3 regions of the Variovorax sp. RO1 genome follow, and region 3 is predicted to be linked to each of the others. Evidence: riboswitches for the same ligand, from Rfam matches in the RefSeq annotation. Region 3 holds a riboswitch; each other region holds the start of a gene.
The links. Region 3 has a riboswitch for glycine ahead of CY658_RS01490 (D-amino acid dehydrogenase). Riboswitches for the same ligand answer to the same signal wherever they lie in the genome.
Positions count from the first base shown of each region.

Region 1 (7,130 bases), on a different contig from region 3:
CCGGATGCGGGGGTCGAACACCAGATAGCTCAGATCGATCAGCAGATTGATGAGCACGTAGATGACGGAAAAGAACAGCGTGATGCCCTGGATCAACGGGAAGTCGCGCGACAGCACCGCATCGACCGTGAGCTGCCCGAGTCCCGGAATGGCGAACACCGTTTCGGTGACCACCACGCCACCGATCAGCAGCGCGATGCCGATGCCGATGACCGTGACGATGGGAATGGCCGCGTTGGCGAGCGCGTGGCGCATCAGCAGCCGCGTCTCGGAGATGCCCTTGGCGCGCGCGGTGCGGATGTAGTCCTCGGTCATCGCCTCGGCCACGGCCGCACGCGTGACGCGCGCGATCAGCGCCACGTAGATGATCGACAGCGTGATCGACGGCAGGATCAGGTGCTTGAGCCACAGCAAAGGCCCCTGGCTCAGTCGCTGGTAGCCCTGCACCGGCAGCCACTGCAGGTGCAGCGCGAAGATCCAGATGAGCACGTAGCCGATCACGAACGCGGGGATCGAAAAGCCCATGACCGAGAAGCCCATCAGCATGCGGTCGAGCCAGCCGCCGTGGCGCCACGCCGCGAGCACGCCGAGCGGCACCGCGATGAGGATGGTGGCCACCAGCGTCACGGCCGCGAGCGACACCGTAGCCTCGATGCGCTGGCCGATCAGTTCCACCACCGTCTTCTTCATGAAGTACGACTCGCCCAGGTTCCCCTGCAGCAGTTGCGCGCTCCAGTGGAAGAACTGCACGGGCAGCGACTGGTCGAGCCCCAGTTGCGCGCGGACGCTGGCGATGTTCTCGCTGGTCCCGCTGTCGCCCACGATGGCGGCGGCCGGGTCGCCGGGCGCGAGCCGCAGCATCAGGAACACGATGAGCGCGACGATGACGAGCACCGGCACGGTCGAGAGAATGCGGCGTGCAAGAAAAAGCAGCATGGTGGCTCCCGGGTCCGGCCGCGTCAGTTCTTCTTCAGGTTCCAGAACACGGCGACCGGCGAGCGCACCACGCCGCTCACCACGCCCTTGCGGTAGGCCGTGAGCGGCTTGTACTCGCCGATGGGTGCGTAGATGCCGGTGTCGTACACGCGCTGCTGGATGGCGGTGGCCAGCTCCTTGCGCTTGGGTTCGTCGCTGCTGGCAAGGAAGTCGGACTTGAGCTGCTCCAGCTTGTCGTCGGTGGCCCAGCCGAACCAGCCCTTCTCGCCATTGCCCGTGAGCGGCGCGAAGAACATCGGGTTCATGTTGTCGGCAATGCCCCAGCCCGTGATGAAGAGGTTCCAGCCGCCCTTGTCGACCGGATCTTTCTTGGCGCGGCGCGTGACCAGCGTGGGCCAGTCCATCGACTGCATGTCGACGTTGAAGCCGGCCTGCTTGAGCAGCTGCGCCATCACCGGCGGAAACTTGTTGAGCACCGCGAAATCGGCCGGGTACATCAGCACCACGGGCTTGCCGTCATAGCCTGCCTCCTTGAGCAGCGCCTTGGCTTTTTCGAACTGCGGCTTGCCGGTGAAGTAGCCCGTCTTGTCGGAGGCGAAGGCCGAGCCGCAGGGGTAGATGGACGCGCAGCCGTTGTACAGCTCCTTGTGCACCAGCTGGGCGCGCATCAGCGCCTCCTGGTTGATGGCCATGAAGGCGGCCTGCGCGATCTTCGGGTTGTCGAAGGGCGGGATCAGGTGGTTCAGGTGCAACGCGAACGAGCCCTTCGACACGGGGCTGTCGAGCGTGATGGCAGGGTTGTTCTTGAGCGCGGTGTACTGCTCGGAGGGCACCCACTCGATCATGTCGACCTCGCCGTTGGCCAGCGCATTGGCCTGCGTTTGTGCATCCTTCAGCACGATCCACTCCATGCGGTCGACGTACACGCTCTTGCCGCCGGCCGTGCCCGACGGCGCCTCGGCGCGCGGCACGTACTTGGTGTTCTTCAGGTAGACGATCTTTTCGCCGGGGCGGTATTCGTCCTTCTTGAAGATGTAGGGGCCGGAGCCGGTGGCGTCGTCGATCTGCTTGTCGGCCGGCGTGGCCGCCACGCGCGCCGGCATGATGAAGGGCGGGTTCGACGAAGGCTTGCTCAGCGCATCGAGCACCATGCCGAAGGGCTCCTTGAAGACGAACCTGAAGCTGTTGGCATCGACCGCCTCGGTCTTGTCCAGGGCGGTGAACATCTTCTGGCCCAGGCCGTCGCGCTGGCCCCATCGCTTGAGCGAGGCGAGCACGTCTTCCGAAGTGACGGGCTTGCCGTCATGGAAGGCCAGGCCCTTGCGCAGCGTGAAGGTCCAGGTCTTGCCGTCGGCGCTGGTCGTGTACTTGTCGACCATCTGCGGCAGCACCTTGCCCTGGGCGTCCACGCCGAAGAGCGTGTCGTAGACCATGTAGCCGTGGTTGCGCGTGACGAAGGCGGTGGTCCAGATCGGGTCGAGGATCTTCAGGTCGGACTGCGGCACGAGGCGCAGCACCTTGCCGGTGTCCTGCGCGAAGGAGGAGGCCGCTGCCGCGGCCAGCAAGGCACCTGCGAACAGGGCTTTCAGTTGTCGTGTCTTCAGCATGGGTCAGTTCTCCGGTTGAAAAAGAGGGGCGCGCGCGGGCAACGCCGGGGGCGCAGGCATCGGGCGGCGGTGCGGGAAACAGGTCATGAAAAAGGCTCCGGAGCGAACACGGACACACCGCGCTCATCGCGCGGCGTGCCCCTGCTGTCCTTTTGCCTGAGAGATTCACCCTGCACGCACATCGCGCAGGGCTTGCCCCTTCGGCGGCTGCCCTCGGTCCCCTGCAAGGGGGCCGGTCAGCGCTCTCCAGCGTTAGAAAAATCCAGTCTTGGGACCTGAGCGTTATGGGCTATCGCCTTCGGTAATGCACCAGCTCGACGCATCGAGCCAGGCATTTCTCCTGGATGCTTTCTTCAAAGCAGTTTGCGTGCCACGCGGTGGCATGGGCCGCGGCAGCGGGGTCATCGGGGTTTCTCCGACCGCGCCCCGGCCCGACCGGGCGACAATGGGGGGCTCCGGCGAAAGTCCATTTCGCCCAATGAAATTTCAGCCCTCTCGACAACCCAGAACCTACGGAAGCAAGCGCATGAGCACGAAGCAACCCACCATCGTCTACACCCTCACCGACGAGGCGCCGCTGCTGGCGACCTACGCCTTCCTGCCCATCGTGCGCGCCTTCACCGCGCCGGCCGGCATCAACGTGACGACGAGCGACATCTCGGTGGCCGCCCGCGTCCTGGGCGAATTCCCCGAGTTCCTGAGCGACGACCAGAAGGTGCCCGACAACCTGGCCGAACTGGGCAAGCTCACGCTGCGGCCTGACGCCAACATCATCAAGCTGCCCAACATCAGCGCCTCGGTGTCGCAGCTCAAGTCGGCCATCAAGGAACTGCAGGGCAAGGGCTACAAGATTCCCGACTACCCGGAGAACCCGACCTCGGACGAGGACAAGGACATCCGCACGCGCTACAACAAGTGCACCGGCAGCGCCGTGAACCCCGTGCTGCGCGAAGGCAACTCCGACCGCCGCGCGCCCCGCGCCGTGAAGGAATACGCCCGCAAGAACCCGCACAGCATGGCCGAGTGGAGCCAGGCCTCCCGCTCGCACGTCTCGCACATGCACGGCGGCGACTTCTATCACGGCGAAAAGTCCATGACCCTGGACCGCGCGCGCAACGTCAAGATGGAACTGCTGACCAAGAGCGGCAAGACCATCGTGCTCAAGCCCAAGGTCGCCCTGCTCGACCGCGAGATCATCGACTCCATGTTCATGAGCAAGAAGGCGCTGCTGGCCTTCTATGAAAAGGAAATCGAAGACGCGCACAAGACCGGCGTCATGTTCTCGCTTCACGTCAAGGCGACCATGATGAAGGTCTCGCACCCCATCGTGTTCGGCCACTGCGTGAAGATCTTCTACAAGGAAGCCTTCGAGAAACACGGCAAGCTGTTCGACGAGCTGGGCATCAACGTCAACAACGGCATGGTCGACTTGTACAACAAGATCGCCACGCTGCCCCAGAGCACGCAGGACGAGATCAAGCGCGACCTGCACGCCTGCCACGAAGGCCGCCCCGAGCTGGCCATGGTCGACTCGGCCAAGGGCATCACCAACTTCCACTCGCCCAACGACGTGATCGTCGATGCGTCGATGCCCGCCATGATCCGCAACGGCGGCAAGATGTGGGGTGCCGACGGCCGCCTGAAGGACGTCAAGGCCGTGATGCCCGAATCGACCTTCGCCCGCATCTACCAGGAGATCATCAACTTCTGCAAGTGGCACGGCGCCTTCGACCCCAAGACCATGGGCACCGTGCCCAACGTCGGCCTCATGGCCCAGAAGGCCGAAGAGTACGGCTCGCACGACAAGACCTTCGAGATCGCCGAAGACGGCATCGCCAACATCACCGACTTGGACACCGGCGAAGTGCTGATGAGCGAAGACGTGGAAAAGGGCGACATCTGGCGCATGTGCCAGGTCAAGGACGCCGCCATTCGCGACTGGGTGAAGCTGGCCGTCAACCGCGCACGCAACTCCGGCATGCCGGTCGTGTTCTGGCTCGACGCCTACCGCCCGCACGAGGCGCAGCTGATCACCAAGGTCAAGATGTACCTGCACGAGCACGACACCACGGGCCTGGACATCCAGATCATGAGCCAGGTGCGTGCCATGCGCTACACGCTGGAACGCGTCGTGCGCGGCCTGGACACCATCAGCGCCACCGGCAACATCCTGCGCGACTACCTGACCGACCTGTTCCCCATCATGGAACTGGGTACCTCGGCCAAGATGCTGTCGATCGTGCCCCTGATGGCCGGCGGCGGCATGTACGAGACCGGCGCGGGCGGCTCGGCCCCCAAGCACGTGCAGCAGCTGGTGGAAGAAAACCACCTGCGCTGGGATTCGCTCGGCGAATTCCTCGCGCTGGCCGTGAGCCTGGAAGACCTGGGCCTGAAGACCGGCAACGCGCAAGCCAAGATCCTGTCCAAGACGCTCGACGCGGCCACGGGCCAGCTGCTCGACAACAACAAGAACCCGTCGCCCAAGACCGGTCAGCTCGACAACCGCGGCAGCCAGTTTTACCTGGCCATGTACTGGGCCCAGGAACTCGCCGCGCAGACCGAGGACAAGGACCTGCAAGCCAAGTTCAAGAAGCTCGCCGAGGCGCTCACCGCCAACGAGAAGAAGATCGTCGACGAACTCGCGGCCGTGCAGGGCAAGCCGGTGGACATCGGCGGCTACTACCTGGCCGACCCGAAGAAGTACGAAGCCGTGATGCGCCCCAGCGCCACGCTGAACGCGGTGCTGGCGCCGGCGGCCTGATCGCGCTGCGCCTGCGTCTTCCGGGTCTGCACTGACCCGGAAGCCTTCCTACCAACGGCCTGTTGCTCGCGCGGCAGGCCGTTTGTTTTTGCATCTTCCATCGCACAGCGCGAGACTAGACTGCGATTCCCCGCCCCACTCACTGCAAGAGAAAAGAAAGGCAGGCCCCTCATGAAACTCCGTCTGCTTGCTGTTGCTGCCGCCTCGACCCTGCTCGCGGTCGTCGGCAGCGCCCACGCCCAGAGCAACTGCGACACGCTGCGCGCCGAGATCGAGGCCAAGATCGCCGCGTCGGGCGTCACCAATTTCAGCGTCGTCACCGTCGATGCCGCCGCCACCGCGAGCGGCCAGGTGGTGGGCAGCTGCGACCTCGGCACGAAGAAGATCGTCTATCAGCGCGAAGGCGGCACGGCCTCGCAAGCGCCTGCCTCCACGTCAGCCCCCGCGCCACGCGGCGAGCCCCTGCTCACCGAGTGCAAGGACGGCTCGGTGTCCATGGGCGGCACCTGCAAGCCCTGAGCGCAGGGCAGCATCCCGTGATCTGGCCTGCCTTGCGCCTCTTCTTCGGCCTGCTGACCCTCGTGGCGATCGGCTGGCAGCTGACGATCCATGTCCGCATGGGTTTCAACGTCGTCAACTTCTTCAGCTTCTTCACCAACCTCTCGAACCTGTTCGCGGCGATCGTGCTCGTGCTCGGCGCGCGCCGCCTCTGGCGACCGGCGTACACGGGCCCCGACGAGGGGTTGCGCGCCATGTCGGCCGTGAACATGGCGGTGGTCGGCATCGTCTTCTCGCTGCTGCTGCGCGACGTCGACCTCGGCGCGCTGCGGCCGTGGATCAACACGCTGCTGCACCACGTGATGCCCTGCGTCGTGCTGCTCGACTGGCTGCTGCAACCACCGCGCACGCGACTCGGCGGCCGGCAGCTGCTGTGGATACTCGTCGTCCCGATGGTTTACCTGGCCTACACACTGCTGCGCGGTGGCAGCACCGGCTGGTATCCCTACCCCTTCCTCAACCCCGCCAATGTGGGCGGCTACGGCGGTGTGGCTGTCTATGCGGCGGGTATCGCGCTGACCTTCGGGTTGGCGGGATGGGGGTTGCTGGCGTTGGGGAATCGGCTGGGCCGGCGCGCCTGACGCGGCCACGCGCGCGACCCGCCTGTTTCTACATTTCGCAGGATCAGGCAAAAACCTCGTTCGATCCGGATACCGCTCCAACCCTCTTCGCCCCGAGACTCATCCCCATGCCCGGCGCACCCTTCGCGCCACGGCGCACCGACCTGCATGAGGAGTTTTGTATGAGTGCAATCCAGGACACAGTGGTTCTCGTCACCGGCGCCAGCAGCGGCATCGGCGAGGCGACGGCGCGGCGGCTCGCGCGGCGTGGCGCCCATGTGGTGCTCGGCGCGCGCCGCACCGAACGGCTGGCCGCGCTCGCGGCCGAGATCAATGCCACCGGCGGCTCGGCGAGCTTCCGGCGGCTGGACGTGACGCACCGGCCCGACATGGAGGCCTTTGCCGAGTTCGCCCTCGACACGCACGACCGCATCGACGTGCTGGTGAACGCCGCCGGCGTGATGCCGCGGTCGCCGCTGTGGCAGCGCAAAGTCGAGGAGTGGGAGCTGATGATCGACGTCAACCTGCGCGGCATGCTGCTGGGCGTGGCGGCCGTGCTGCCGACGATGCAGGAGCAGGGCTGGGGCCACATCGTCAACGTCGCGCCGGTCGCCATGGGCGGCGCCACGCCCGACTCGGCCGTGTACCACGGCACGCAGTACGCGGTGCAGGCGATTTCCGAAGGGCTGCGACGGGAACACGCGGGGC
Region 1 is NZ_PKMT01000007.1:158,956-166,085, reverse strand. Features, by position in the region: gene CY658_RS27675 (ABC transporter permease) at 1-936, opposite strand, end outside; gene CY658_RS27670 (ABC transporter substrate-binding protein) at 960-2,543, opposite strand; glycine riboswitch at 2,678-2,803, opposite strand; gene CY658_RS27665 (NADP-dependent isocitrate dehydrogenase) at 3,070-5,304, shown strand; gene CY658_RS27660 (DUF1161 domain-containing protein) at 5,476-5,823, shown strand; gene CY658_RS27655 (Pr6Pr family membrane protein) at 5,841-6,443, shown strand; gene CY658_RS27650 (SDR family oxidoreductase) at 6,605-7,130, shown strand, end outside.
Region 1: linked by a shared signal. The riboswitch ahead of CY658_RS27670 (ABC transporter substrate-binding protein) and the one ahead of CY658_RS01490 (D-amino acid dehydrogenase) in region 3 are both predicted to bind glycine.

Region 2 (7,130 bases), on a different contig from region 3:
GCCGGGCTCGACGAAAACCGTGCGCATCTGCACCTCGCCCGCCATGCGGATCTGGTGCGTCATGCCGGGCGGCACCCAGACGCCGCGCCCCGGCGGCACCACCCAGCTGCCGGCCGCGGCGCTGACCATCATCACGCCCGAGATCGCGTGGATGAGCTGGCCGCGCCGGTGCGCATGCGGCGGAATGAAGGCATCGCCCGCCGGATCGGTGGCCAGCACGGCCACGGCGCGCGGCGTCGATTCGCCTTCTTCGGGGCGCAGATTCAGTTTGTCCATTTCACGACGATGTTTGCACATTCGTAGCGAGAACATCTTTCCCTGTCTTCCTACGATGGCTTTCCCCCTCTTTTTCTCAAATCGGACACCGAAGAAAGAAGCCATCGCATGAACACGCGCCGACTCGGGCTGCTCACCGGCACCCATGCCGTCAACGACCTCTACCAGGGCCTCGTGCCCGCGCTGCTGCCCTTCATGGTGCTGGAGCGCGGCTACAGCTACACGGCCGTGAGCGGCCTGATGCTGGCGGCCACCGGGCTGTCGAGCGTGGTGCAGCCGCTGTTCGGCCTGTACGCCGACCGCCACCCCCGCGCCTGGCTGGTGCCCGTGGGCTTCCTGGTGGCGGCGCTGGGCGTGGTGCTGGCGGGCCTGAGCCAGAGCTACCTGCTGACCTGGATCGCGGTCGCGCTGTGCGGGCTGGGCATCGCGGCCTACCACCCGCCCGCCACCGTGGCCGCGCGCGCGGCCGGCGGCGCTTCGCAGAAAGCGATGAGCGTGTTCTCGGTGGGCGGCACCATCGGCGCCTCGTTCGCGCCCGTGCTCGCGGCCACGGTGGTCGGCGACGGCAGCCTGTCGCGCAGCTATCTGCTGGGCATTCCTGCGGTGGCGATGGGCGTGGTGTGGGTCGCGGTGAACGCGCGGCGCGGTGCCGTCGCCAGCAACGCGGCAGCCGCGGCGGCGCGCGCCGCGCAGGCCCGCGCCCAAGTGCTGAAGCCGCACAACGACTGGCGCGCCTTCAGCCTGCTGGTCGCGACCATCGTGGGCTGGTCGATCCCGTACGTCACCGTGCTGTCGATGCTGTCGCTGCGCATCACGCGCGACCTGCACGGCACCACCTTCCAGGGCGCCGCGGCGCTCACCGCCTTCACTGCAGCGGGTGCCGTGGGCACGCTGGCCGGCGGCTGGCTCGGGGATCGCATCGGGCGCATGGGCACGATCCGCTGCGGCTACCTGCTCGCGCTGCCGGCGATGGCGGGTCTCGTGCTCGCCTCCACGCCCGCCGCGGCGCTGGCCTGCACCGCGTGGCTCGGCATGAGCATGTTCCTGCCCTTCGCCGCGCAGGTGACGCTCGCGCAGGACTACCTGCCGCGCAACCCGGCCACCGCCAGCGGCATCACGCTCGGGCTTGCGCTCTCGGTCGGCGGGCTGGTGTCGCCGCTGTTCGGCCTGCTGTCGGATGCACGCGGGCTCGGCGTGACGCTCACGGTGGTGTTGTGCGTGCTGTGCGTCGCGACCGTGCTGGCCTTGCGGCTGCGCAACCGCACGGTGCAGGTGATGGTGGGCGAGGCTGCCGCGGCCTGAGTTCTAGCCCTCGCGCTCTGAACAACAGCCCACTGAAATCCGTGGGCGATTCAACGCCACGCGCCCCCTCTTTCACTGCCAGAATCGACGCAAGCTTCGACGTCGAGCCTGACAGACCCGAAGAAGGAAAAGGACGCCATGCATCGAATCGCCGCCCAAGGTTGCAGCCTCGCCGCCGCCGCGCTGCTGGCCACGGCCGGTTTCGCGGCCACGCCGGCCGCTGCGCCTGTGCCGTCGTCTGCGGCAGCACCCGTCATTTCGGCCAACCCCGTCGCCACCCTCGCCGAAGTGGAAACCGCCGTGCGCGCCTGGGCTGCGGCCTGGTCCGCCCGCGACGTGGAGCGCTACCTCGCGGCCTACGCGCCCGACTTCACCCCCGCACGCAGCCAAACCCGCGAACGCTGGGAGGCCGACCGGCGCACCCGCATCACGGGCAAGTCGCGCATCAGCGTGGGCATCGAGGGGCTGGTGATCAGCATCCAGGGCACGTCGGCCAGTGCGGAATTCCGGCAGGTCTACCGCGCCGACGCGCTCACCGAAACCGACCGCAAGACGCTCGAGCTACAGCGCGTGGGCACGCGCTGGCTGATCCGCAAGGAAAGCAGCGCGGGCAACTGACGCGCGTCAGCATGCCCTCTGTAGGCAAATGGTTCACGAAGGTGTCACCACTTGCAACGATGCTGCAGCCTTCGACCTCCGAAAGCTGTGGCCGCCATGTTTCCCACCAAGACCGAGAAGGCACGCGACGAACTCCAGGCCGGGCAGCGCACGCTCAGCCAGCGTGAGCGCGCCCTGCTGCTCATGGCCGACGGCCGGCGCTCGCTGACCGACTTCAGCCCGCTGTTCCCCAGCCGCGTCGAGGCCGAGCAGGCGATCCAGGGGCTGATGCAGCGGGGCTATCTGCAGGATGCGCGACCGGCCCCGGTGCAACCTACGCCGGCCCCCACACCCGTCCCCGCCGCCGAACCGATCCAGGTCGCCACATCGGCCGACAGCTTCGACGGCAAGCGCTCGCTGGCCACCACGCGCATGTTCCTGTTCGACATCTGCGAGCGCATGTTCGTGCGCCGCGACCCGCGCTTCGCCAACCAGATGCGCGACGCCCTGCGCGAGGCGCGCGACCGCGAGGCCATGCTGACCATCGCCGCGCTCATGCTCTCCGAGATCGAGAAAGCCGCCGGCCCCGAGCGCGCCGACTCGCTGCGCGAGCGCATCGACAAGCTGCTGCCGCTGGCCGAAACCGTGCACTGAACCTGGCGGCCAGAGGTCGCCATCCCTCATCCAGGGGACGCGGGCCCAGAGGGCCCCTTGCTAGAACTCAGTTCCCAAAACAAGGAGGTTCAGCATGCCGAGTCCGAAGAGCTATCACTTCACGCTTCCCAAGTCGAAACGACCAGGAGAGGTTTCCCTCAACGAGCCCTGGTACCCCGGCGTGCAGCCCTACTGGCCGACGTGCACGACGAAGCGATCGGTCGATCCGATCATGGGCATCACCACGGTGGTCATCCATGCCACGGCCGGCGGATCGTCTTCCGGCGCCATCTCGGTCATGAAAAAACCGACCGACGCCGCGTCGTTCCATTGGCTGGTTCCCGATGAAGACGAAGACCAGCACGGCGAACTCGTCTGGGCCTGCGTGCCGGAGGCGCTCGCGGCATGGCACGTGCGCAATGCGGCCTCGCACCCCGATGTGAACGACGGCGCCAAGCGCGTCAACCACTGGTCGCTGGGCATCGAGGTCGTGAACAAGCAGGAGCTCGACACGTTCTCCGACTGGCAAGTCGAAATCACGGCCCGCATCGTTCGCCATTGCTGGGCCAAGTACCCCAATCTGGCCCACGTGGTTTCGCACGCCAAGCTGGACCCGGACCGCCGTACCGATCCGGGCACCTTGTTCGATTGGGAACGGTTCAAGCACCTGGTGCTGAACGGCGAAGCCGATGCCGTTCCCGTGGCGGTCGCTTCCGCCAAGCCGCTCTCCCAACTGAGAGCGTCCCAGGCGCTGGGGTGCTGCCACACCTGAGGCCCCCACGAGCACTTCGACACCAGCCCCGGCCCCGCGATCCACTACACTCGCCGGGTCAGGAGAGAGCCCCGCATGACGGGGCCGCCGAAGGCGCAGGGGTTCCCCGAACGCTCAGGCAAAAGGACTGACAAGACGCCGGCAACCACCGGCGTTTCCTTGCTGGAGAGAGGCCGTGGCATTGCATGCGGCCCACCGAAGGAGCAAACCCCGATCGTGGGGCGAATCTCTCAGGTAAAGCGGACAGCAGGGGTGGCCCATGGCGTTGCAGCCATGGATTTCGACTGCCCCTTTGGAGTGCCCCGTGGCCGCTTCCTCCGCTTCTGACGCCCAACTTCTCAAGACACCGCTGTACGACCTCCACGTGGAGCTCGGCGCACGCATGGTGCCTTTCGCCGGCTACTCCATGCCGGTCCAGTACCCCGCCGGCCTCATGGCTGAGCACAAGCACACGCGCGATGCGGCCGGCCTGTTCGACATCTCGCACATGGGCCAGCTGCGTCTCGTCGGCCCCGACGCCGCCGCCGCCTTCGAAACCCTGATGCCCGTCGACGTGGTCGACCTGCCCGCCGGCAAGCAGCGCTACGGCCTGCTGCTGAACGACGAGGGCGGCATCCTCGACGACCTGATGTTCTTCAACGAAGGCCACGGCTCGCTCTTCGTGATCGTGAACGGTGCCTGCAAGGTGGCCGACATCGCCCACATCCAGGACAAGATCGGTGCGCGCTGCGAAGTGCAGCCCCTGCCCGACCATGCCCTGCTCGCACTGCAAGGCCCGCAGGCGGCCGCCACGCTGGCGCGCCTGTCGCTCGGCATCGAGCGCTTCGTGTTCATGACCGGCGGCGCGGTGCAGATCGGCGGCATTGCCGCCTTCGTCACGCGCAGCGGCTACACCGGCGAAGACGGCTTCGAAATCTCCGTGGCCGGCAAGGATGCCAACGCCCTCGCCCGCCTGCTGCTCGCGCAGCCCGAGGTGAAGCCCGTCGGCCTGGGCGCGCGCAACTCGCTGCGGCTCGAAGCCGGCCTGTGCCTGTACGGCAACGACATCGACACCACCACCACCCCGGTCGAAGCCTCGCTCAACTGGGCGATCCAGAAGGTGCGCCGCACGGGCGGCGCGCGCGAAGGCGGCTTCCCGGGCGCGGCCAAGGTGCTGGCCCAGCTGGCGGCCGTCGCCTCGGGTGCGGCCGGCCACACCGACCACGAGACGCTCACGCGCAAGCGCGTCGGCCTCGTGGCGCTGGAACGCATTCCGGTGCGCGACGGCACGCTGCTGCAGTCGCTCGAAGGCCACGACATCGGCACCGTCACCAGCGGCCTGCTCGGCCCCACGGCCGACCGCTGCGTGGCCATGGGCTACGTGGCCGCCGCCTTTGCCGAGCCCGGCACGCGCGTGCAGGCCATCGTGCGCGGCAAGCCGGTGCCGATGGAGGTGTCGACTATGCCTTTCGTGCCGACGCGCTACTACCGCGGCTGACCGCAGCTGAACACCGCAGACCCGGCTAGGCTCTGCACCCCGATTCCATTTTTTCCACGAGGAGTTTTTTCATGAGCATCAAATACACCAAGGACCACGAATGGGTGGCGGCCGAAGGCGGCGCCGCCACCGTCGGCATCACCGTGCATGCGCAGGACGCGCTGGGCGATGTGGTGTTCGTCGACCTGCCCGAAGTCGGCAAGACCTTCGCACAGGGCGAAGTCGCCGGTGTGGTCGAGTCCGTGAAAGCCGCCGCCGATGTGTTCATGCCCGTGTCGGGCGAGATCACCGAAGTGAACGAAGCGCTGCGCGCCGACCCGTCGCTGGCCAACAGCGACCCGCTGGCCTCCGGCTGGTTCTTCAAGGTCAAGCTGAGCGAGCCCGCACAGCTCGACGCCCTGCTCGACGCAGCGTCCTACGACAAGTTCGCCGCCGAGTCCTGATCCGCTGAGTCTTCAGCCACCTTCGTTCCTTCTTCCCCCGAGCCTTCACCGCCATGCCGATTCCCGCCCTTCCCTCTTTGCAAGAACTAGAGAACGCCGAAGAATTCCTCGCCCGTCACATCGGCATCGATGCAGCGGACGAGGCGCGCATGCTGCCGGTGATCGGCTCGGAAACGCGCGCGGAGCTCATCGACGGCATCGTGCCGGCGGCTATCCGCCGCGCCCGGCCGATGCGCCTGCCCGCGCCCGTCACCGAGGCCGACGCGCTGGCCGAGCTGAAGACGCTGGCATCGAAGAACAAGGTGTTCCAGAGCTTCATCGGCCAAGGCTATTACGGCACGCACACGCCGGGCGTGATCCTGCGCAACATCCTGGAGAACCCCGCCTGGTACACGGCCTACACGCCCTACCAGGCCGAGATCTCGCAGGGCCGCATGGAAGCTCTGCTCAACTTCCAGACGATGGTGTGCGACCTCACGGGCATGGCCATCGCCAACGCGTCGATGCTCGACGAGGCCACGGCCGCCGCCGAGGCCATGACGCTCGCCAAGCGCAGCGTGAAGAGCAAGAGCAACGTGTTCCTCGTGTCCGGTGACTGCCACCCGCAGACCATCGAAGTCATCAAGACCCGCGCCGCGCCGCTGGGCATCGAAGTCAAGGTGAGCACCGTCTCGGAAACGCTGCCGCACCTGATGGTGAGCGGTGAGTTCTTCGGCGTGCTCGCGCAGTACCCCGCCACCACCGGCCACGTGCACGACCTGCGCCCGCTCGCGGGCCACGCGCACCAGTGCGACGCCGCCTTCATCGTCGCGGCCGACCTGCTGGCGCTGACGCTCTTGGTCGCCCCCGGCGAGTTCGATGCCGACATCGTCTGCGGCACCACGCAGCGCTTCGGCATGCCGCTGTGCAACGGCGGCCCGCACGCCGCCTACCTGGCCTGCCGCGATTCGTTCAAGCGCTCGCTGCCCGGCCGCCTCGTCGGCGTGAGCGTCGACACGCACGGCCAGCCCGCCTACCGCCTCGCGCTGCAGACGCGCGAGCAGCACATCCGCCGCGAAAAGGCCACGTCGAACATCTGCACCGCGCAGGTGCTGCCGGCCGTGGTTGCCAGCATGTACGCCGTGTACCACGGCCCCGACGGCCTCACGCGCATTGCACAGCGCGTGGCCGTGCTCACCGCCATCCTCGCCAAGGGCCTGTCGCAGATGGGCCGCGAGCCGGTGAATACCACCGCCTTCGATTCGCTGACGATCCGCACCGGCGACGACACGGCCGCGATCATCGAGCGTGCGCAGGCCGGCGGCGTCAACCTGCGCCAGCGCCTGCAGCAGCACCTGGGCATCTCGCTCGACGAAACCACCACGCGCGCCGACATCGAAACCCTGTGGGCGCTGTTCGTGCCCGCCGGCACCGCGATGCCGCGCTTCGACGAACTGGCCGAAAGCACCACGCCGCTGATTCCCGACGACCTGCGTCGCACCAGCGCCTTCCTCACGCACCCGGTGTTCAACACCCACAAGAGCGAAACCGCGATGCTGCGCTACATCCGCAGCCTGTCGGACAAGGACCTCGCGCTCGACCGCAGCATGATCCCGCTGGGCAGCTGCAC
Region 2 is NZ_PKMT01000009.1:148,629-155,758, forward strand. Features, by position in the region: gene CY658_RS30335 (AraC family transcriptional regulator) at 1-276, opposite strand, end outside; gene CY658_RS30340 (MFS transporter) at 385-1,578, shown strand; gene CY658_RS30345 (L,D-transpeptidase Cds6 family protein) at 1,717-2,196, shown strand; gene CY658_RS30350 (hypothetical protein) at 2,293-2,829, shown strand; gene CY658_RS30355 (N-acetylmuramoyl-L-alanine amidase) at 2,924-3,601, shown strand; glycine riboswitch at 3,651-3,741, shown strand; glycine riboswitch at 3,754-3,858, shown strand; gene gcvT (glycine cleavage system aminomethyltransferase GcvT) at 3,906-5,078, shown strand; gene gcvH (glycine cleavage system protein GcvH) at 5,150-5,521, shown strand; gene gcvP (aminomethyl-transferring glycine dehydrogenase) at 5,575-7,130, shown strand, end outside.
Region 2: linked by a shared signal. The riboswitch ahead of gcvT (glycine cleavage system aminomethyltransferase GcvT) and the one ahead of CY658_RS01490 (D-amino acid dehydrogenase) in region 3 are both predicted to bind glycine.

Region 3 (7,130 bases):
AAAACCCGGGCGCAACGCGGTGAAGAATCCGTCCCACGTCACCAGTCCGAGACGCCAAGGAAAACACCGAGCCCACGGGCAAATCGACCGAGCAAGGCCGAGCCGCATAGGAAGGCGCCAACGCTCCCAGAAATTCGGACAAGGCGGAAACAGAATCGAAATGCGCCAGTCGTGCCGGCAAACGCCCCTCGGCCGCACCGAATTTCAAATAGTGCAGCAGTGGGCTCAATTGCGTGGCAGCAACGTCGGGGTATTCATCCAGATACCACTGCGGATCGAATCTCACGCTGGGCGCATCCCCGGTGCGCTCCCCAATTTCGAGATAGTGAGCCAGCGGGTTCTTTTCCGCCGCACGCAATTCGGGATGGCGATCCAGGTACCAGGTGGTATCAAACATGGGATTGGGATTCCCTCTCAGGAATCCCCCCCCCAGATAGTGCTCCCACGGGTTGGCAATCAGTGCACGGTCCGGCAGCCCCTTGAGGTACCAAGCCGCGTCGAAAAGCTCCGCCAGCTGCGGCGTCTTGCGCGGCAGCCGCTTGCGAAGCGCCCCTTTGGCGGCGTCCAGCAAGCTCTCTTTCTTTTCATTGATGGCAGGCGAACTTTTCACGGCTGCGCGGCCCTCATGTCGTCCCGACGGCCGATGGTGATCCCCTTGCACAGGCACCCGTACGCGACCAGCCCGTTGAAGTCAGCAAGTTGTCTCATCTGGAATTGGAATATTTTTGAGATGGCCCGCGTGGGAAGGGCTCTGAAGAAAACGCCGCAAACCGGCTGCTGGTCGACCTGTGTTCAGCCGGGAATTTCGGCGCTCAGAAAGGTCGGCGCTGCAGCGTCCTTGGCGGACAGCTTCGGCGCGATGCCCGTGTCAGGCCACTCGATCGCCAACGTGGGGTCGTTCCAGGCAATGCAGCGCTCGTGCGCCGGCGCGTAGTAGTCCGTCGTCTTGTACAGAAAATCAGCCGACTCGCTGAGCACCAGGAAGCCGTGCGCCAGACCCGGCGGAACCCACAACTGCCGATGGTTGTCTTCCGACAGTTCACTGCCCACCCATTGCCCGAAGGTCGGAGACGACCGGCGGATGTCCACCGCCACGTCGAACACCGCACCGCGAACCACGCGCACCAGTTTTCCCTGTGGTTGCTGCACCTGGTAGTGAAGGCCTCGCAAGACCCCCTTGGTGGAGCGCGAGTGGTTGTCCTGAACGAAGTCGACGCGCTGGCCGACGGCTTCGTCAAAAGCCTTCTGATTGAAGCTCTCGAAGAAAAACCCGCGGGCGTCGCCGAACACCTTGGGTTCGATCAGCAACACGTCGGCAATGGCCGTCTGCGTGACCTTCATGAGCGCACACCTTCGGCCAGCAAATGGCTGAGGTACTTGCCGTAACCATTCTTCTGCAATGGTGCTGCAAGCTTGGCCAGTTGCTCGTTGTCGATGAACCCATGGCGCCACGCGATCTCTTCGGGGCACGCGATCTTGAGCCCCTGCCGATGCTCCAGCGTCGCAATGAACTGCCCCGCCTCGAGCAGGCTTTCATGCGTGCCGGTATCGAGCCAGGCGTAGCCGCGCTGCATGATCTGCACATTGAGCTGGCCGAGGTCGAGGTACGCCTGATTGACAGCCGTGATCTCGAGTTCGCCTCGCGGGCTCGGCTTCACCGCCTTGGCGATGTCGATGACCTGGTTGTCGTAGAAATACAGGCCGGTCACCGCATAATTGCTCTTGGGCTTGAGCGGCTTTTCCTCGATGCTGCTGGCCTTGCCCTGCGCGTCGAATGCGACCACGCCATAGCGCTCCGGATCGTGCACGTGGTACGCGAAAACAGTGGCTCCTGCGTCTTGCGCGTCGGCTCCGCCCAGCAGATGGGCAAAGTCATGCCCATAAAAGATGTTGTCCCCCAGCACCAGCGCGCTCGGCGAATTGCCCACGAACTTCTCGCCGATGATGAACGCCTGCGCCAGGCCATCGGGACTCGGCTGCACCGCGTACTGCAGGTTCATGCCCCACTGGCTGCCGTCTCCCAACAGCTGCTGAAAGCGCGGCGTGTCCTGCGGCGTGCTGATGATCAGGATGTCGCGCATGCCGCCGAGCATCAGCGTGCTCAGCGGGTAATAGATCATCGGCTTGTCGTACACCGGCAGGAGCTGCTTGCTCATGGCGAGCGTGGCCGGGTGCAGGCGGGTGCCGGAGCCACCGGCGAGGATGATGCCTTTGCGTTGCGTCATGGGGGTCTTCTTCTGTAGGGGGCCGGAAAAATCAGTCGGTCGTCAGAGCGTCTCGCGCAGCATGCGCGCCACGCCTTCCTGCCATGGCGGCAGGCGCAGGCCGAAGGTGGTCTGCAGCTTGGAGGTGTCGAGCCGCGAGTTGTGCGGCCGCGTCGCGGGCGTCGGGAAGGCGCTGGTGGGCACGGCTTCCACGGCCTCCGGGCCGGCCTTGAGTTCGACACCGGCTTGCTGCGCCATCTCGAGCACGAAGCGCGCGTAGCCGTGCCAGCTGGTCTCGCCGCCGGCGATGGCGTGGTACAGCCCGGCCTTGGCCGGGTCTTGCAGCGTGGCGCGGATGGCGTGCGCAGTGATGTCGGCCAGCAGCTCAGCGCCGGTCGGCGCGCCGAACTGGTCGTCGATGACGGTCAGCTTGTCGCGCTCCTTGGCCAGGCGCAGCATGGTCTTGGCGAAGTTGCCGCCGCGTGCCGCATACACCCAGCTGGTGCGAAAGATGAGGTGCTTCGCGCAGTGCTTGGCCACCAGCTGCTCGCCTTCGAGCTTGGTCTGGCCGTACACGCTGAGCGGGCCGGTCGCGTCGTCTTCTTTCCAGGGCTTGGTGCCGCTGCCGTCGAAGACGTAGTCGGTGGAGTAATGCACCATCAGCGCGCCGATCTGCTGCGCCGCCTCGGCCACCACGCCGGGCGAGGTGGCGTTGAGCTTGCGCGCAAAGTCGGGCTCGCTCTCGGCCTTGTCGACGGCGGTGTGCGCGGCGGCATTGACGATGACGTCAGGGCGCACGGCCCGCACCGTCTCGGCCAGCTGCTCGGGACGGCTGAAGTCGGCGTGGAAGTCGGTGCTGTCGAAATCCAGCGCGACCAGTTCGCCGAGCGGCGCGAGGCTGCGCTGCAGCTCCCAGCCGACCTGTCCACCCTTGCCAAGCAGCAACAGCTTCATGCGGCGGCCTTCGCCGTCGTGGCGTCGTATTGCTTCTCGACCCATTCGCGGTACGCGCCGCTTTGCACGTTGCGCACCCACTCGCCGTTCGCGAGGTACCACTCGACGGTCTTGCGGATGCCGGTGTCGAAGGTCTCGGCGGGCTTCCAGCCAAGCTCGGCCTCGAGCTTGCGTGCATCGATGGCGTAGCGGCGGTCGTGGCCCGGGCGGTCCGTGACGTAGGTGATCTGTTCCTTGTACGGCTTGCCGTCGGCGCGCGGGCTCAGTTCGTCGAGCAGCGCACACACGGTGTTGACGATCTCGATGTTGGGCTTCTCGTTCCAGCCGCCGACGTTGTAGGTCTCGCCGAGCCGGCCGGCTTCGAGCACGCGGCGGATGGCGCTGCAGTGGTCCTTCACGTAGAGCCAGTCGCGCACCTGCATGCCGTCGCCGTACACGGGCAGGTTCTTGCCGGCCAGTGCGTTGACGATCATCAGCGGGATCAGCTTCTCGGGGAAGTGGAACGGGCCGTAGTTGTTCGAGCAGTTGGTGGTGACCACCGGCAGGCCGTAGGTGTGGTGCCAGGCGCGCACGAGGTGGTCGCTGGCGGCCTTGCTGGCCGAGTACGGGCTGTTGGGCTCGTACTTGTTCTCTTCGGTGAAGGCCGGGTCGGTCTTGGAGAGCGAGCCGTAGACCTCGTCGGTCGACACATGCAGGAAGCGGAAGGCCGTCTTCTGGTCGGCCGGAAGCGCGTTCCAGTAACCGCGCACGGATTCGAGCAGGCGAAAGGTGCCGAGCACGTTGGTCTGCACGAAGTCTTCGGGGCCGTGGATGGAGCGATCGACGTGCGATTCCGCGGCAAAGTTCACGACGGCCCGCGGTTTGTGCTCGGCCAGCAGGCGGTCGAGCAGTGCGCTGTCACCGATGTCGCCTTGCACGAAGACGTGGTTCGCGTTGCCCTTGAGCGATGCGAGGGTCTCGAGGTTGCCTGCGTAGGTCAGCTTGTCGAGGTTCACGACGGGCTCGTCGCCCTGCGCGATCCAGTCGAGCACGAAATTGGCGCCAATGAAGCCTGCGCCGCCGGTAACCAGGATCATGAAGTCCCCCGCCTGTAGAAAAAAGTTTGCTTTACGGAAAATTAACAGTCAATTATCCCATCGGCGTGACGTGCCGATGTACAGGGCTTGGCCGGCTTGCGGGGCCCGCCTACAATCACAAACAATTGCAGGAGAGCGGGCCTCCACGGAGGCCCTACCGAAGGCGCAAACTCCCATAAACGCTCAGGTCGGCCCGACGAAGTTCCAAGTGCAAACAAGGAACAACGGCAAGGGGTCAGTACTGCACTCATCGATACAGCCGTCTGGAGAGCCGCCACGCCACGTGGCGCACCGAAGGAGCAAACCCGCTGCGGGTGCAGCAGGGTGAATCTCTCAGGTACCGAGGACAGGGGGAGCGGCAACTTGGACATCGGTCGTCCGGTTGCTTGCTATTTATTCAATAGCACTCCACGCCCGCCGTTCAAGCGCTGCAACCTCAAAGGTACTTGAAATGCGCGTGATCGTTCTTGGCGCCGGCCTGCTCGGCGTGACTTCGGCTTACTACCTCCAGCAACTCGGCCACGAGGTGACCGTGATCGATCGGCAGGCCACCCCGGCCGCCGAAACCAGCTTCGCCAACGGCGGCCAGATCTCGGTCAGCCATGCCGAACCGTGGGCCAATCCGAGCGCGCCGCTGAAGGTGCTGCAATGGCTCGGCAAGGAAGATGCGCCGCTGCTTTTCCGCATCCGCGCCGACATGCGCCAATGGCTCTGGGGCCTGCAGTTTTTGCGCGAATGCACCCCCGCGCGCACCCGCCACAACATCGAACAGATCGTGCGTCTCGGTACATACAGCCGGGAAATGTTGCAGCAATTGCGTCGAGACACCGGCCTGAGCTATGACCAGCGCACGCAAGGCATCCTGCACTTCTATACGACGCAGAAGGAATTCGACGGCGCCCTCAAGCCTTCCGAGCAGATGCGTGCACTGGGCTGCGAGCGCTTGGTCATCTCGGCCGACGAGGCCATCAGGATCGAACCCGCCCTCGCCCACATCCGTCCGCAACTCGCCGGCGCCACGTACACCGCAGAAGACGAGTCGGGCGATGCCAACCGCTTCGCGCGCGAGCTCGTGAAGCTGGCCGAAGCGGCCGGCGTGAAGTTCCTCATGAGCCACACCGTGACCGCGCTGCGCGAAGCCGGTGGCAGCATCGACCACATCGAGGCGACCGACAACGAAGGCCGCTTCCAGCGCATCCGCGGCGATGCCTTCGTGCTCGCGATGGGTTCGCTGAGCCCGCTGTACGCCGCGCCGCTGGGCATCCGCCTGCCGATTTACCCGGCCAAGGGCTACTCCGTGACGCTGCCCGTGAAGGACGCATCGAAGGCGCACCAGGTCTCGCTCACCGACGACGAATACAAGCTGGTGTTCTCGCGCTACACGTCGGAGTCGGGCGACCGCCTGCGCATCGCCGGCACGGCCGAACTCAACGGCTACGACCGCGACCTGAACCGCGTGCGCTGCGAAGCGATCGTGCGACGCGTCGAAGAACTCTTCCCCGGCGCCGGCGACACCGAGCGCGCGCAGTTCTGGACCGGCCTGCGCCCGGCCACGCCGAGCAACGTGCCGCTGATCGGCAAGACCAAGCTGCCGAACCTGTTCCTCAACACGGGCCACGGCACGCTCGGCTGGACGCACGCCTGCGGCTCGGGCAAGTCGATCGCGCGCATCGTGAGCGGGCTCGCACCCGAGGTCGATTTCGCGTTCGCCGGCATGCCGGCACCCGCACCGCGCGCGTTGCAACCAGCCTGAACGCGACCGGCGCCGGATCTCAGTCCGGCGCAGTGAACACCGTCAGCACGCCGGTGTAGCCATACAGGTGGTGGCGTGCAATTTCGCCGGCGGCGAAGAAGCCGACCAGCGGCACGTCGCCCAGCGCATGCCGCACGATCTGCAGCTCGGCGCCCGGTGCACCGAAGTGCGGACCGCCGCGCCCCGAGCAGCTCACGTACACCGCGCCCGCGATGCGCCGCGCCGGATGCGGCGCGGCTTCGGCCTCGCCGGCGGCCACGGCGCGCGCGGTGGCCAGCGTCTGTTCTTCGGGCTCGAGTTCTTCGCGGATCTCGGCGCAGATGCGCATCAGGTCGGCGCGTGCCGCCTGCGCGTTGCGGCGGCAGAAACTCAGCCGCATGCCGGCCTCGGCGTTGTCGGCGATGGCGATGCCACGGCGCGTCGGGTCGAGGCCGATGATGTGGCGCACCAGCACGTCGGCGCCCAGGTCGCCGGTGCGGCGCAGGCCGTCGCTGCCCGCGTCGGCCAGGCCGACCAGCGTGTTGCGCACGGCGTCGATGGCTTCCTGCGGCCGGTCGAGCGACACCTGCAGGTCGGCCAGCAGCACGTCGAGCGCCGGCTCGCCGTCGAGCGACAGCAGCAGGTTGCCGTCGGCCTCGGTGATCTCGCGCTCGCGTGCGCCGCCGGTGCGCAGCGGCTGGCAGCCCTGCGTGACGCGCGACACCAGCCGCACGCCCTCGCCGAACACCACGCCCGACAAGCCGCCCGAGAACACACCGCCCGCCGCGCCGTGGCCGCGGATGTTGCCGTTGCCGCCGACCGCGAACTGCAGCGCCCCGCCGCGGCCGGACGAGAGCCCGCCGAACAGGTAGCCGGTGTCGGTGCGACCCGCCATCTCGCCGATGAGTTCGCCCAGGTCGGGCGTGGCCGGGTCGGCATGCACGAGCGCGGTGTGTGCCTCGAAGCCGCTCATTTCAGAGCTGCCCAGCGGCGCCACACCCGAGAACACGCGGTACTGGTCGCTCGGCAGCGCGCACAGCATCAGGCTCAGGCCGGGCTCGTCGAAATACTCGGCGTTGTTGGCCGACACGCCGATGCCGACGGTGCCCGACCAGTCGGTCACCTCGGGCAGCTCGGCGCTCAGGTGATCGAGGATCTCCTGCG
Region 3 is NZ_PKMT01000001.1:333,715-340,844, reverse strand. Features, by position in the region: gene CY658_RS01515 (glycosyltransferase family 61 protein) at 1-610, opposite strand, end outside; gene rfbC (dTDP-4-dehydrorhamnose 3,5-epimerase) at 793-1,341, opposite strand; gene rfbA (glucose-1-phosphate thymidylyltransferase RfbA) at 1,338-2,225, opposite strand; gene rfbD (dTDP-4-dehydrorhamnose reductase) at 2,268-3,158, opposite strand; gene rfbB (dTDP-glucose 4,6-dehydratase) at 3,155-4,234, opposite strand; glycine riboswitch at 4,353-4,443, shown strand; glycine riboswitch at 4,488-4,594, shown strand; gene CY658_RS01490 (D-amino acid dehydrogenase) at 4,686-5,987, shown strand; gene CY658_RS01485 (FIST signal transduction protein) at 6,007-7,130, opposite strand, start outside.